4 regions of the Priestia filamentosa genome follow, and region 1 is predicted to be linked to each of the others. Evidence: riboswitches for the same ligand, from Rfam matches in the RefSeq annotation. Region 1 holds a riboswitch; each other region holds the start of a gene.
The links. Region 1 has a riboswitch for cobalamin ahead of metE (5-methyltetrahydropteroyltriglutamate--homocysteine S-methyltransferase). Riboswitches for the same ligand answer to the same signal wherever they lie in the genome.
Positions count from the first base shown of each region.

Region 2: linked by a shared signal. The riboswitch ahead of B9N79_RS08935 (HoxN/HupN/NixA family nickel/cobalt transporter) and the one ahead of metE (5-methyltetrahydropteroyltriglutamate--homocysteine S-methyltransferase) in region 1 are both predicted to bind cobalamin.
Region 3: linked by a shared signal. The riboswitch ahead of B9N79_RS16075 (ribonucleoside-diphosphate reductase subunit alpha) and the one ahead of metE (5-methyltetrahydropteroyltriglutamate--homocysteine S-methyltransferase) in region 1 are both predicted to bind cobalamin.
Region 4: linked by a shared signal. The riboswitch ahead of B9N79_RS05675 (ABC transporter substrate-binding protein) and the one ahead of metE (5-methyltetrahydropteroyltriglutamate--homocysteine S-methyltransferase) in region 1 are both predicted to bind cobalamin.

Region 1 is NZ_FXAJ01000001.1:976,253-979,600, forward strand. It holds gene dacB (D-alanyl-D-alanine carboxypeptidase/D-alanyl-D-alanine endopeptidase) at 1-948, shown strand, start outside; cobalamin riboswitch at 1,051-1,230, shown strand; gene metE (5-methyltetrahydropteroyltriglutamate--homocysteine S-methyltransferase) at 1,379-3,348, shown strand, end outside.
Region 2 is NZ_FXAJ01000002.1:366,175-369,522, forward strand. It holds gene B9N79_RS08925 (hypothetical protein) at 1-194, shown strand, start outside; gene B9N79_RS08930 (hypothetical protein) at 278-763, opposite strand; gene B9N79_RS08935 (HoxN/HupN/NixA family nickel/cobalt transporter) at 1,042-1,839, opposite strand; cobalamin riboswitch at 1,969-2,162, opposite strand; gene B9N79_RS08940 (pentapeptide repeat-containing protein) at 2,615-3,348, shown strand, end outside.
Region 3 is NZ_FXAJ01000003.1:493,846-497,193, forward strand. It holds gene B9N79_RS16065 (vWA domain-containing protein) at 1-544, shown strand, start outside; gene B9N79_RS16070 (hypothetical protein) at 682-1,053, shown strand; cobalamin riboswitch at 1,337-1,541, shown strand; gene B9N79_RS16075 (ribonucleoside-diphosphate reductase subunit alpha) at 1,679-3,348, shown strand, end outside.
Region 4 is NZ_FXAJ01000001.1:1,095,827-1,099,174, forward strand. It holds gene putP (sodium/proline symporter PutP) at 1-1,352, opposite strand, end outside; cobalamin riboswitch at 1,818-2,004, shown strand; gene B9N79_RS05675 (ABC transporter substrate-binding protein) at 2,142-3,348, shown strand, end outside.

The DNA of each region.
Region 1 (3,348 bases):
GACGAATCATATGCATATGGCGCTCAAATATCAGCGTTGACGTTCTCTCCTGATTATCGCTATGAAGCGGGAACAGTTATAGTGGAGACAACACCAACCAAAAATGGTAAGAAAGCTCACATCTCTATATCCCCTAAAACGGACTATGTGAGAGTGATGAATGAAACGAAAACAGGAAAAGGAGAAACAGATTTAGAAATTGTCAGAAAACGGAATGAAAATGTTATTGTAGTAAAGGGAATTATCAAGGAGGGAGAGGAATCTGATCAAACAGCCATTGCTGTCGAGGACCCTGCTTTGTATACGACTTCTTTATTTAAAGACGCTTTAGAGAAGAACGGAATAAAAGTAACAGGAAAAGTGAAGAAAGAAGAAACACCTCAAAAAGCTCAATTGATGGGAGTAAAGGAATCTCCGCCACTTGGGGAAATTTTTATTCCGTATATGAAACTGAGTAATAATACAATTGCAGAAATTTTTGTGAAAGAAATGGGAAAAGTACAGTACGGTGAAGGAAGCTTTGAAGCCGGTTTAACGTCTTTGGACCAAACACTTTCTGAGTTGGATGTCAATGTAGACAATATGATGATTCGGGATGGTTCAGGCCTATCACATGTGAGCGGAGTGCCAACAGACGAAATTTCTTCCCTTCTTTTTCATGCTAGGCAAAAACCTTGGTACGATAATTTTTACGAATCTTTACCTTTAGCAGGAGATCCAGATGAATTGATAGGGGGAACGCTCGATGAACGGATGAGAGGGACTGCTGCAGAAGGAAATGTAAGAGCCAAAACAGGATCTATTACAGGTGCTAGCTCTCTTTCAGGATATGTAACAACAGAAGCTGGAGAGGAACTTATTTTCTCAATCGTTTTTAATGCTTTTCTAGCAGAAGATGTAAAAGATATTGAAGACAAAATTGCGGTTATTTTAGCTTCTTTAAAATAATAAAAAATTAGATCAAAAATGAATAATCTGAAAAATAGTCTTGCACAAAGGGGAAAATCGCGTTATTCTTATTAACAATTCCTCAGTCGAGGAGACTAATTTTATAATGTCCATGCAAGAGGTGCTGTACATACGCTGCAGCTTAAAAGGGAAGAGCGGTGAGAAGCCGCCACGGTCGCGCCACTGTGAAGGGGAGTTTCTATCATAGCCACTGCGAAAGCGGGAAGGGATAGAAGAACGATGAACCTAAGTCAGGAGACCTGCCACTTGTTTGCGCTTTATACCTACGCGTTCATAGGGAGGAGTGAAGGTTTATGTTGAATAGATGGATCCGTTTCAACAGTTCTTAAAGTCGCCTTCTAACTCTCTTTTTTGAAAAAAAGGGAGTTTTTTTGATAGCTAAAAAGACAATAGAGACGGAGGAGAAAACATGACAGTATACAGTTCAAATATCGGATATCCAAGAATCGGAGAAAAAAGAGAGTGGAAGAACGCGCTAGAGAGTTTTTGGGAAGGAACGCTTGAAGAAAAAGAGTTTAAAGAAGAACTAGATCGCTTATTTTTAGAAGGAATTCGCGTGCAAAAGGAAGCGGGAATTACGCATATTCCTGTTGGTGATTTTAGTTTGTATGATCATGTCTTAGATTTATTATGGACGTTTGATCTTGTGCCAGATCGGTTCAAAAATGTAAATAAAACACCACTTGAAACGTATTACAGCATGGCTCGTGGAACAGACGGGTCGGAAGCAATGACAATGACAAAATGGTTCAATACGAACTATCACTATATTGTGCCGGAGTTTGAGAATGTTACGCCTTCTTTAAAAGAAAATCGATTTTTAGATTATTGGAAAAAAGCAAAACAGAAGCTTGGTGTAAATGGAAAAGTAACTCTTGTAGGGCCAGCAACGCTCGTTCTTCTTGGGAAAGGATATAAAGAAACAGAAAAAGCATCGTGGATTCAGCGTCTTATCCCGCTTTATCAACAGCTTTTGCAACAATTAGATGCAGAAGGAGTAGAGTGGGTCAGCTTAGAAGAACCAATTTTTACATCCCCATTAGATCAGGAAGTATGGAAAGTGATTGAAAACGGCTATGCTGAAATAGCGAAGAGCTGCAAAAATACGAAGTTGCTTCTTCAAACATACTATGAAGCTGTTTCTGATTATAAAAAGGTTCTATCCCTCCCTGTAGATGGTTTTGGACTTGATTTTATTCATGATAAAGGGGAAACAAAAGAACAGCTGAAAAAATGGGGCTTTCCAAAAGGAAAAGTATTAGCAGCAGGAGTTATTGACGGACGAAATGTATGGAAGGCTAATTTAACAGAAACGAGTGCTGAAGTTAAAGAGCTTCTGAATTTAATCGATGGGGACCTCTGGGTACAGCCTTCATCAAGCTTACTACATGTTCCTGTTACAGCCGAGAATGAAAGTCTTCCGAGCTTTTTAGAAGGAGCGCTAAGTTTCGCTAAGGAAAAGTTAGGAGAACTAAAAGCATTAGAAAGCGGAATTGAGAACAATACATCGTTTAAAGATTATGATAAAAGCTTTGAAGCTTTCGTTGCAGCACCATTGCGTCATAATCATAAAGTTCAAGAAGAAATTAAGGAGCTTGCACAACTTAAGGCAACGCGTCCACCGTATGAGTTAAGAGCGAAGAAACAGCAGGAAAAGTTAAAGCTACCGCTTTTACCAACAACAACGATTGGAAGTATGCCTCAAACAAAAGAAGTGCGAAGAACACGTTTAAAATGGCGGAAGAAACAAATTACAGACGCACAATATGAGCAGTTTATTCAAGAAATGACCTCCCGCTGGATCGATATTCAAGAGGACCTTGGATTAGACGTTCTCGTGCACGGAGAGTTTGAGCGTACAGATATGGTCGAATATTTCGGTGAAAAGCTGGACGGTATGGAAGTAACAAAGTTTGGCTGGGTGCAGTCTTACGGTTCACGTTGCGTAAAACCACCTCTTATTTACGGAGATGTATCACTTAAAGAGCCAATGACGGTGAAAGAAAGCGTATATGCTCAAAGTTTAACAAATAAGCCTGTAAAAGGGATGCTAACAGGTCCTGTTACCATTTTAAACTGGTCTTTCCCTCGTCATGACGAGTCAAAAGAAGTGGTGATGAATCAAATCGGTCTTGCTATCCGTCAGGAAGTATTAGCATTAGAAGACGCAGGAATAGCTATTATTCAGATTGATGAACCTGCCCTTCGAGAAGGCCTTCCATTGCGAGAAGAAGAGAAGGAAGGGTATCTAAAAGCTGCTGCATATGCATTCAGACTTTCTGCTTACGGGGTGAAAGATGAAACGCAAATTCATACTCATATGTGTTATTCTAATTTTAATGAAATTATGAATACAATTGATGACCTTGATGCAGATGT
Region 2 (3,348 bases), on a different contig from region 1:
TTGAGCTAAGCAAGTGTAGAAATGAAGAGATTCACAAAGTATTTGGGAAAGATACAATAGGTCACTATAGTATTGCGGCACTTCAAGTATTAAATACATATGAATCAACTAAAGCTTTTAAAGACATAATGAATGAACTAGAAGAGAGAGAACAAAACATCATTAAAAGAATTGTTCAAAACTTCAACATGTAAGCCCGTTTATATTAATAGATGAGATGGAAGTGAAAAAAGCAGTGAGAAGCTTTGGGTTTCTCACTGCTTTTTTTAGGTCTATTTTAGCTGATCCCTTGCCATAAATAGAGAATAATAGAGCTTGAGAGAAGAAGAAAGCCAGATAGTGGCATACCTTGTGCTTCTTGCTTAAGTGCCTTTTGTAGATGGTGTGCCTGCTCTGCTTGATGTTCTCTATAGGAAAGAATAACAGTGTTTAGCGGTTTAGTAATAATCGTAATATTAAGATTTTCCCTTTCTATAATTTCTTGTGACTTAGAGAAATTAACATTAAACATAATATAGCAGTTTCGAACAAATAAGCTTGTTTTCAAAGGAGTATAAATGAGGTAAGCGAGTGCTAATATGACACAGATGATAATGAGTCCTTCAATGATTGAAAGCTGATGCTGAATCATAGCTAGAGCAGTGAATAGACTGCAAAATGTCCCGACGGCATTGCACGCAATATAAGGAGAGCTAAAGGTCTTACAGCAAATAATGAGAAGCCCTGCTAAAGCAAGTAAAATGATGACAAGATTCATATTCATAAATGACTCCTTCCTATTCATCTTTTTTTATGTGTACCATTACCCTAAACGAGGACTCTATCTACATTATGTGAGGAGAAATTTTTTATTAAAGAGATAAAATAAGCCAGAAGAGAGAAACTGCTTGTAATAGAAAAACGATCAATAGCCATATGTTGAAGAAAGATGAAGAAAATGAGAGAGTTTTTATCAAGTTTGTTTCTTATTACAAACTGACTTGTTTAAGATGAAGAAAGAGAGCAAAAGATGTATTGCTCTCTCCGATAAGCTCATAGTTGTTAGACAGATTGAATACTGTTGTTTGCTTTTTTAGCTTTGAAACAGACAAAAATAAACATTGAAAGAAGAAATAGAAAAAGGATAACGCCAACAATCTCGAAGTCTATTTCTGCCCATGGATTGAAGAATGTAAAAGCAAGATAGAAAGAGACGCTGTAGGCGAGTACAACGATGACCCACCCCATAAGGCGTGAAGCTGCTTGACCAAATTTGCTTGAGTCTTTGACCATTTTATGCACAACAAAAGAATCAATTGTATCTGTAATCATCATGCCAACCATAAAAACTAAACCTAATAATAGCGGAGTGTACGAGCTTGAATTGCCAGCAGCTAACGTCCATACAGCTGTTTGACTCACCGTTTCGGCTGCTAGGGCAAAGAGAGCACCAATAAGAATAATAAGAAACGGATTTGTTGTCCCTTTTGCAAGCTTTGGAATGAATTTCCCTTTTAAACCACTAAGCTGAAATTCTTCCTTACTACTTCTTGTTCGAATCAAATTGTACGTATTTAATGTCCCAATCAAAAATAAAGATAAAATAGATACCCAAGAAGCGAAAGTGTCAAAGGATGGTGGGAACGTAAAGTTACTCATCACCATTCCTAAAACCCCAGCAGTCAATGCGACAACGCCCCCATGTCCAAATGAAAATAGGGTACCAACCCATCTTGAGAAAGGACTTTCCATCCTCCAATTGTACCTTGTTTGACCATCAATAAAAGCTAAATGGTCTGCATCAAGGCCGTGTCTTAATCCTAAAACAAATACAAATGCAAAAAGTGATAAACCTTCCAATTTTGTAGCCTCCTTTAATAAAAATAAAAACCCTCAACTATTTCTAGAGTTGAGGGAAATATGTATAACAAATAAGCAGCACAAATAAGCTATGCTGAATATGTATAGACTACTCTCTTTCCTAGAAGATCCTAGCGTACAGATTAGGTAGGTATCCTGGCTCTAAAATCATCACTTTTCACCGCCTTCCCTAACAGAATTGTTAAGTGGCATCTGGCGAAAAACTCCTTCATAACAGTGGCTGGACCGCCCAAGATTTTCACTTGGTTCCCTGTTACCTCCCACTTTAAAAAAGTAGGAGCCCCTAAACTGCGAGTTAATCATCGTCTTCATATGCTTTTTTTGGTAGTATACCATATTTTTGTAAAAGTTAAATCCTACAAACGAATCTTTTCTTTTTAAAGGTCTAGCATACTTATACACTACCAATACTATGGATAGAAAGAATGAGAATCGATAAAAAACACCTTCATTATTCAAGAAAATTCAAATTCTTATTATAGGTTCAAGAAGGAGCATTGAACAGCGGCATACGTGGAAGGTGAAGATATGAATATGTTTTAATCGAAAAGGGCATTCTTGAATTGTGCAGGTTAAAACCTGTTCACCTTACAATCATTAATACTCTTAAGCTATTAAATAGTTAGAAAACGTTCATTACCTTGGTTAACAAGGAATATGAACAGAATGGAAATCTAATTTACAAACTGCTTCCTTTTTTACATCATTCCTTTTAATATGAATATAGCGGGATTAGAAAAGGGATGGGATGAAAATGTCAATTGAATTAGAAAATAAAGTAGAAGTTCAAAAAGCATTGAATTCAGACTGTACAAGCTGTTTTGGTTTATGCTGTGTTGCATTGCCATACGCGAAGTCAGCTGATTTTGCTTTTGATAAAGGTGGAGGAACACCTTGCCGGAATTTGCGAGATAATTACTTGTGCGGCATTCATAATAACTTAATTAAGGAAGGGTTTCGCGGTTGTGTTTCTTATGAATGTTTTGGAGCGGGTCAAAAAGTATCTAGAATTATATACAAGGGGAAAGAGTGGAAAGGAAATAAGCAATATGCTGAACAAATGTTTAGCGTCTATCCAATTGTTCAGCAGCTTCATGAAATGCTTTCCTACTTATATGAAGCAATGAGCTATAGGGAAACAAAATCTATTCATGCTGAGCTAAGAGAGATGTTCAGAGAAACGGAAAAGATGACAGAACAACCTCCAGAAGAAATTTTACATCTAGATGTTGCAGGGCATAGAGCAAAAGTAAATACATTGCTTTTACAAACAAGTGAATTAGTCCGTCCGCAAATCACTCATAAGAAAAAACGAAATTATAGTAGTGATTATATAGGGGCTAAGCTTAGGAAAGCAAAGCTTAAAGGAGAGAATTTAAGAGGAGCACTTCTTATTGCAGCAGACCTTAGAGAAGCGGATCTTCGTTTTACAGATTTGATTGGAGCAGACTTTAGGGATGCAGATCTTAGCGGGGCAGATTTGACAGG
Region 3 (3,348 bases), on a different contig from region 1:
TTATATTATTAGCGATGGAATAGATATTTGTGAGAACGAAGGAGAAGAAAGTAAAAGTATTCTTTCTAATGGCAGCGAGGATATCCATATTATTGGTCTTGATGTAGATCAAGAGGAGGAAGCGGCACTTCAACAAGTCGCAGCAAAAGGTACCTACAAGACCGTAGCAACCGAAGAAGAACTCCAAACATACATTAAGGAAGAGTGGGAGCAAGAAACGCCTGAAAAAACTTTTGTGCAAGAAGCTTCAATTTCAGATGAGGAACAGCTTAGCGAGCAGAGACGTTTTGACTCTATTAAAGAATCTTATGATAAAGCAAGCCTAAGGGAGCGTGATCGTCTTCTTTTAGGGGTAAAATATATAGAGGAACAAAAATTACTCTCATCAAATGAAATAAAACGGTTAGAAAAACGTATTTTAAATCAATATAAAAGCCGTAAAGAAGCCGTATGGGAGATTAGAGATCAAAAACTAGCTCTCATGAAAGCGAAAATAAAAGAAAATAATAAAATGATTCAAGAGTGGAAAGATAAGTGGCAGTGACATTCATAAAAGAGAAGAGCATGCTCTTCTCTTTTATGCTGGAAAATATCCAGAAAAATGTAAAAAAGGGGGAACAGAAGAGAAAATGTATGATAAACTTGGGATAATTGTTTAGTATATATGAAAGGAGAAGAAGAGTGAAAAATACCAAAAGAGATACGGCGCTTTCCTTTATATTTTTAGGACTTTTATTTTTAGGGTTTGTACAAGTATGGCACGAGCGTCAATATGTGCTTGGGGTTGGTGCAATGCTTGTAAGTTTTGTCGGCATCTGTGGGGTATGGAAAGGAATTAATAAAGAACGTCAAAAAGATATTTTGTTAGGAATAAAACTTTTTTTTATAACCATTATATTTTGTTTACTACACCGTTTTGTCTTTCCTTTTATACAAAGTATAAACAATGATCATCGCTTTCTAGCCGCTTTTTTATCAAGCCTCCTTATCGTCTTTACTATGGACAAACTTGTCCGAATTACGTATCACAAGCTTCATCAAAAGTCTGCTTAAGAAAAACAAAAGATGTGTATTATAAAACTAGTTCATATTTTTTGTGAACTAGTTTTTTTAATAGTAAAAAAGTGAAATTGATTTTTTTATAAGGAACAATACCTTGAGAGAAAAGAAGTTTAATAAAAGCGGGAAAAGTCAAGGTCTTTCTTTCGGGCAAGAACTGTGTATAATCAAGTATTGTAACAAACATAGAGTTTTTCTGTTGTAAAATCTAAAAGAGTCTGATAGAATAATAAACACAATATGTAGTGCTTAGATGAATATGGAAATACTATATTTTGTATAAACCTAAAATAAAGGTGTCATGTATTGACTTAAAAGGGAATTTGGTAATCAAACCAAAACTGTACCCGCAACTGTGATTGCTGATGAAATAAGCACATCCACTGTATGAACGAAAAGGCTTACATAAGCTTATTATACGGGAAGGGCTTAGAGTAGAGAGACGCAAAAGTCAGGAGACCTGCCTTTTATTGAGACGTTTTATTCTGTTCGGGAGTTAGGAGGATAAAGCGAGGGTTGTGCTTTTTTGTGCGCACATTCCTTCGCTTTATGCTCATTGCTCTCGAAGAGACAATGAGCTTTTTTTGTAGAGTGAATGGTAAAGACTGGAGGAAATAGTATGTTACAAACAAATTCGAACACGTTAGAAACGGTTGTCGAAAAAGATGGAGCTGAAGAGGCATTAGTTGGATATCTAGAAAAACTAAAAGAAAAATATCCACATCTAGATTTTGACGATTATGAACAGAAAATTGTTCAAGGGGTGTTCACATTACAGAAAGTCACGAGAGATCGTCTTTCAAACTTGCTTATTTTAGGTGCGCTTGAGCGTATTAACACGCTTGAACCTGATTGGACATATGTTGCAGCTAGCGTTTTATTGGACAAGCTTTACGGAAATGCAGCAGAAAACCGTGGCTATCAAGCAGATGAGAAATATGGTTCTCTTTATCATTTAATTGAGACGTTAACAAACACAGGAATTTTCAGCCCTGCTCTTTTATCTTCTTACACGAAAGAAGAGATTGAAAAGATTCAAAGTTTTATTTCACAAGAACGTGATGAACTTTTTACATACATCGGGCTCCTGACATTATCTGATCGTTACTTAGCTCAAACACACGATCGTAAAACCATGGAATTACCGCAAGAGCGCTTCTTAATTATTGCAATGACGCTTATGCAAAATGAGCCAAAAGAAAAACGTCTTGCTCTTATTGAAGAAGCATATTGGGCTCTTTCAAATCTTTATATGACAGTAGCTACACCAACACTTGCAAATGCAGGTAAAACATATGGCCAGCTATCAAGCTGCTTTATTGATACAGTTGAAGATGATTTAAGAAGCATCTACGACAGCAATACAGACGTTGCTACACTGTCAAAACACGGTGGAGGCATTGGGGTATACCTAGGGAAAGTGCGTCCAAGAGGAAGCGATATTAAAGGATTTAAAGGTGTTTCCTCAGGAGTTATGCCATGGATGAAACAGCTAAATAATACAGCGGTGAGTGTTGATCAGCTTGGACAGCGTAAAGGAGCAATTGCTGTTTACTTAGATGTATGGCATAAAGATATTTTCAGTTTCCTTGATGCTAAGCTGAATAACGGAGATGAGCGTCTGCGTACACATGACTTATTTACAGGAGTATGCTTACCAGATTTATTTATGGAGAAAGTGCAAAACAGAGAAGAATGGCATTTATTTGACCCACATGAAGTGCGAAGCGTTATGAACTATTCTCTTGAAGATTTTTATGATGAAGAAAAAGGTAGCGGTTCATTTAGAGAAAAATATGAAGAGTGTGTAAGAGAAGAGAAGCTTTCTCGCGAAACAATTCCGGCAATTGAAATTATGAAACGAATTATGATTTCACAGCTTGAAACAGGTACACCTTACATGTTCTATCGTGATACAGTAAACCGAGCAAATCCGAACAAACATAAGGGAATGATCTACGGAAGTAACCTTTGCAGTGAGATTGCTCAAAACATGAGTGCAACAACACTTGTTGAAGAAACAACAGATGGAGGCACAATTGTAATTCGCAAAGAGATGGGCGATTTTGTTGTGTGTAACTTATCTTCTGTTTCACTTGCAACAGCTGTAAAAGCAGACGTTCTACCTCGTCTTGTGAAAATTCAAATGCGCATGCTTGATAATGTAATTGACTTAAATACAATTCCTGTACCACAAGCTAAATATACGAATGAAAAGTATCGTGCTGTTGGACTAGGAACGTTTGGGCTCCATCATCTACTAGCCCTTGAGGGAATTAGCTGGGAAAG
Region 4 (3,348 bases), 120 kb from region 1:
CTTACAACTACAACGGCAAGTAAGCTTGCAAAGAAGCCTGGAATCATTTCATACATAAAATCAGACATCCCTGTTTGCACCCAAGTAAGCACAACAACAGTACCTACAATAATGCCGGAAAGCGCACCCCACTTTGTCATACGTCTCCAGAATAGACTCAAAAGAATAGCAGGACCAAATGCTGAACCGAAACCAGCCCATGCATAACCAACAAGATCTAAGATAGTACTATTTGGTGTGTATGAGAGCATAACGGCAATCACGGCAACAACTAAAACAGCGAGTCGCCCAACTGTAACAAGTTCTTTATCAGAGGCATCTCTACGGAAGAATGTTTTATAAAAGTCCTCTGTTGCTGCACTTGATGTTACAAGAAGCTGAGATGAAATTGTGCTCATAATAGCGGCTAAAATAGCGGCTAGTAAAAATCCTGTAATATAAGAGTTGAATAAAATGTCAGATAACAGAATAAAAATCGTTTCAGGATCATTCAACGTTATGTTATTTTCTGTAACATAGGCTAATCCAAATAGTCCTGTTAAGCAGGCTCCAATAATCGCAATAATCATCCAGCCCATTCCAATACGTCGAGCTGGTTTTAATTCTTTTATAGAACTAATAGCCATAAAACGAACAATAATATGGGGTTGGCCGAAATAGCCTAATCCCCAGGCAAGAAGTGAGAGGAGGCCAATAACTGTTGTTCCTTTGAAAAGGTCCAAATGTGTTGCATCAATGCTTTTGATGGTATCAAATACATTCGTTGGTCCACCTAAGTCGAATAGCACAACAACTGGTACTAGAATAAGAGCAAGAAACATAATAATACCTTGCACAAAATCTGTTAAACTTACAGCTAGAAAGCCACCGAAGAGGGTATATGCAACAACAACAATAGCGATAAGAAACATTCCATATCTGTAGTCTAACCCAAAAGCAGATTCAAATAATCTTCCACCGGATACTAATCCAGATGAAGTATAAAGAGTAAAGAAAACTAAAATAACAAGTGCTGATACTAATCGTAGCATACGGCTTTTATCTTCAAATCGGTTTTCAAAATAGTCAGGAATCGTAATGGAGTCGTCAGCAACATATGTGTATGTTCGAAGCCGTGGAGCTACAAGTAAATAATTTAAATAGGCTCCAATGGATAATCCGACAGCAAGCCATACTCCAGATAGTCCTGTTGTATACAATGCACCAGGAAGCCCCATAAGCATCCATCCGCTCATGTCAGATGCTCCTGCTGAAAGAGCAGTAACTGCAGGACCAAGTCCGCGTCCTCCTAACATGTACCCCGATATATCATCTGTTGATTTTTTATATGCATACCAACCTATTGCGAGCATCCCTAAAAAGTAAATGCCCAGTGTAATATAAGAACCAATGTCCACCAAATCTCTCCCTTGTTTTTTTTACGCTATAAGCGCTGATGAAGTGAATTATTTCTCTTATTCTATGAGAAAATAATTTAACTATTCGGACTATTATTGTAAAGTAAAAATGACTAGGAGTAAAGTCTGTTTTGAGTAAATATGACTATTCTCACCGAAAAAGGCAAAAATATCAAAGTGACGATAAGGTGTCATGTTTAGGGGAATATAGCTTGTTTTAAAGAATTTGAAGGGGAGCAATATAGTCCCTTTTACCTAATTTGTTTTCCTTGTTGAATTTATACCCTTACAATAAAGAGAAGAGCAGTTTATTCTCTTTCTCTTCATATTGCAATTGGATACATTTGCTTTATAATATAGAAGAACTGCATTTGTAATTAGTAGAATGTCAGGCTTTAAAAAGTACAAAAAATAAAAATTTTATAAAGTTTGGAAATAGGTGTAAAGCATAGTTTGCTTGCTTAAAAGGGAAGTCGATGAAATTTCGACACGGACCCGCCACTGTGAATGGAGTATAGGAGCTTTAAATAGACCACTGAACAAAAGTTCGGGAAGGTAAAAGGCTCTTTTCCTAAGTCAGGAGACCTGCCTGTTTTAACATCGCTGTTCGACCTACGGGAGTTTAGGGAGGTGGTTAGAATGCCTGTTTTCTTAAACTTTATGAATATAAAAGCATGTCTAACCTTTGAAAGGGGAGACATGCTTATTTTTTTAGCCTAGATCAATAAAAGGAGAGAGAAGAAAATGAAAAAAGCACGCAGTTATTCGGTTATTTTAGCTCTATTATTTTTTATTTTTCTAGCTGTAGCAGGCTGTTCAGAAGGACAAGATAGGGCAGAGTCAGACTCAAAAAAATTATCTTTTGCATTTCCATGGAGCCCAAAGAGCCTTGATCCACACGGCAGCGATAGCTGGGAAGTAATGCGATCTGGTGCAGGTGAAACACTTGTAAAACTCAATGAAGATTTAAAACCAGAACCTTGGTTAGCAAGCAGCTGGGAAAGAAAAGATCGCAAAACGTGGACCTTCACATTAAAGAAAAATGTAAGCTTTCATAATGGAGAGAAAATGAGTGCTGAAAGTGTAAAAAAATCGCTTCTACGTTCAAATGAAAAAGATTCAAAGGTTAAAGATTTACTAAACTTGGAAACTATCCGTGTTATCGATGATCACAAAATTGAGATTGTTACAAAACAACCAAACGAAGCTTTAATTTCACATCTAGCTGATCCATCTACAATTATTGCAGAGGTCTCTACATTAGATGAAAAAGAGGAATATCCTGCCCTTACAGGAGCTTTTAAATTTGAGAAATTTAACAAAGACGAATCGCTGATTATGAAGAGAAATGAGGAATACTGGGGACAGAAAGCAAGGGTTAAAGAGATTGATATAAAATTCATATCAGATGGAAATACGAGACTTATGGCTTTACAATCAGGAGATGTTGACGGTGCTGTTGATATTTCAACAGATCAAATTAGCGTGCTGAAAAACAGCGACAATATCAATGTCTTAACTGCTCCTTCACTTCGAACGCATATGATGATGTTCAATATGAGCTCAGCTCGCGTAACAAATCTTTCCGTTCGACAAGCAATTGATAAAGTCTTACCGAGAGAAGAGATCTTAACGTCTATTATGAAAAATGAAGGAACGAAAGGAAACGGCCCATTTCCAGAAGTATTGTCTTTTGGAAAAGTAAAGCAGAGCCAAGAAAATCAGTCTTTTGATTCGTTAATGAAACAAGGAGGCTATACGAAAGAGGATGGAGTATGGACTAAGGGTGGAGAGCCTTTGCAACTAACAATGCTGACTTTCCCTCAACGACCAGAGTTGACGGTAATGGCTGAAACGATTCAAAGCTCACTATTAAAAGAAGGGATAAAAGTAAAGGTAAGAAGCGTGGAAAATATTGATGATGTTCTTGCGGAGGATAATTGGGACTTAT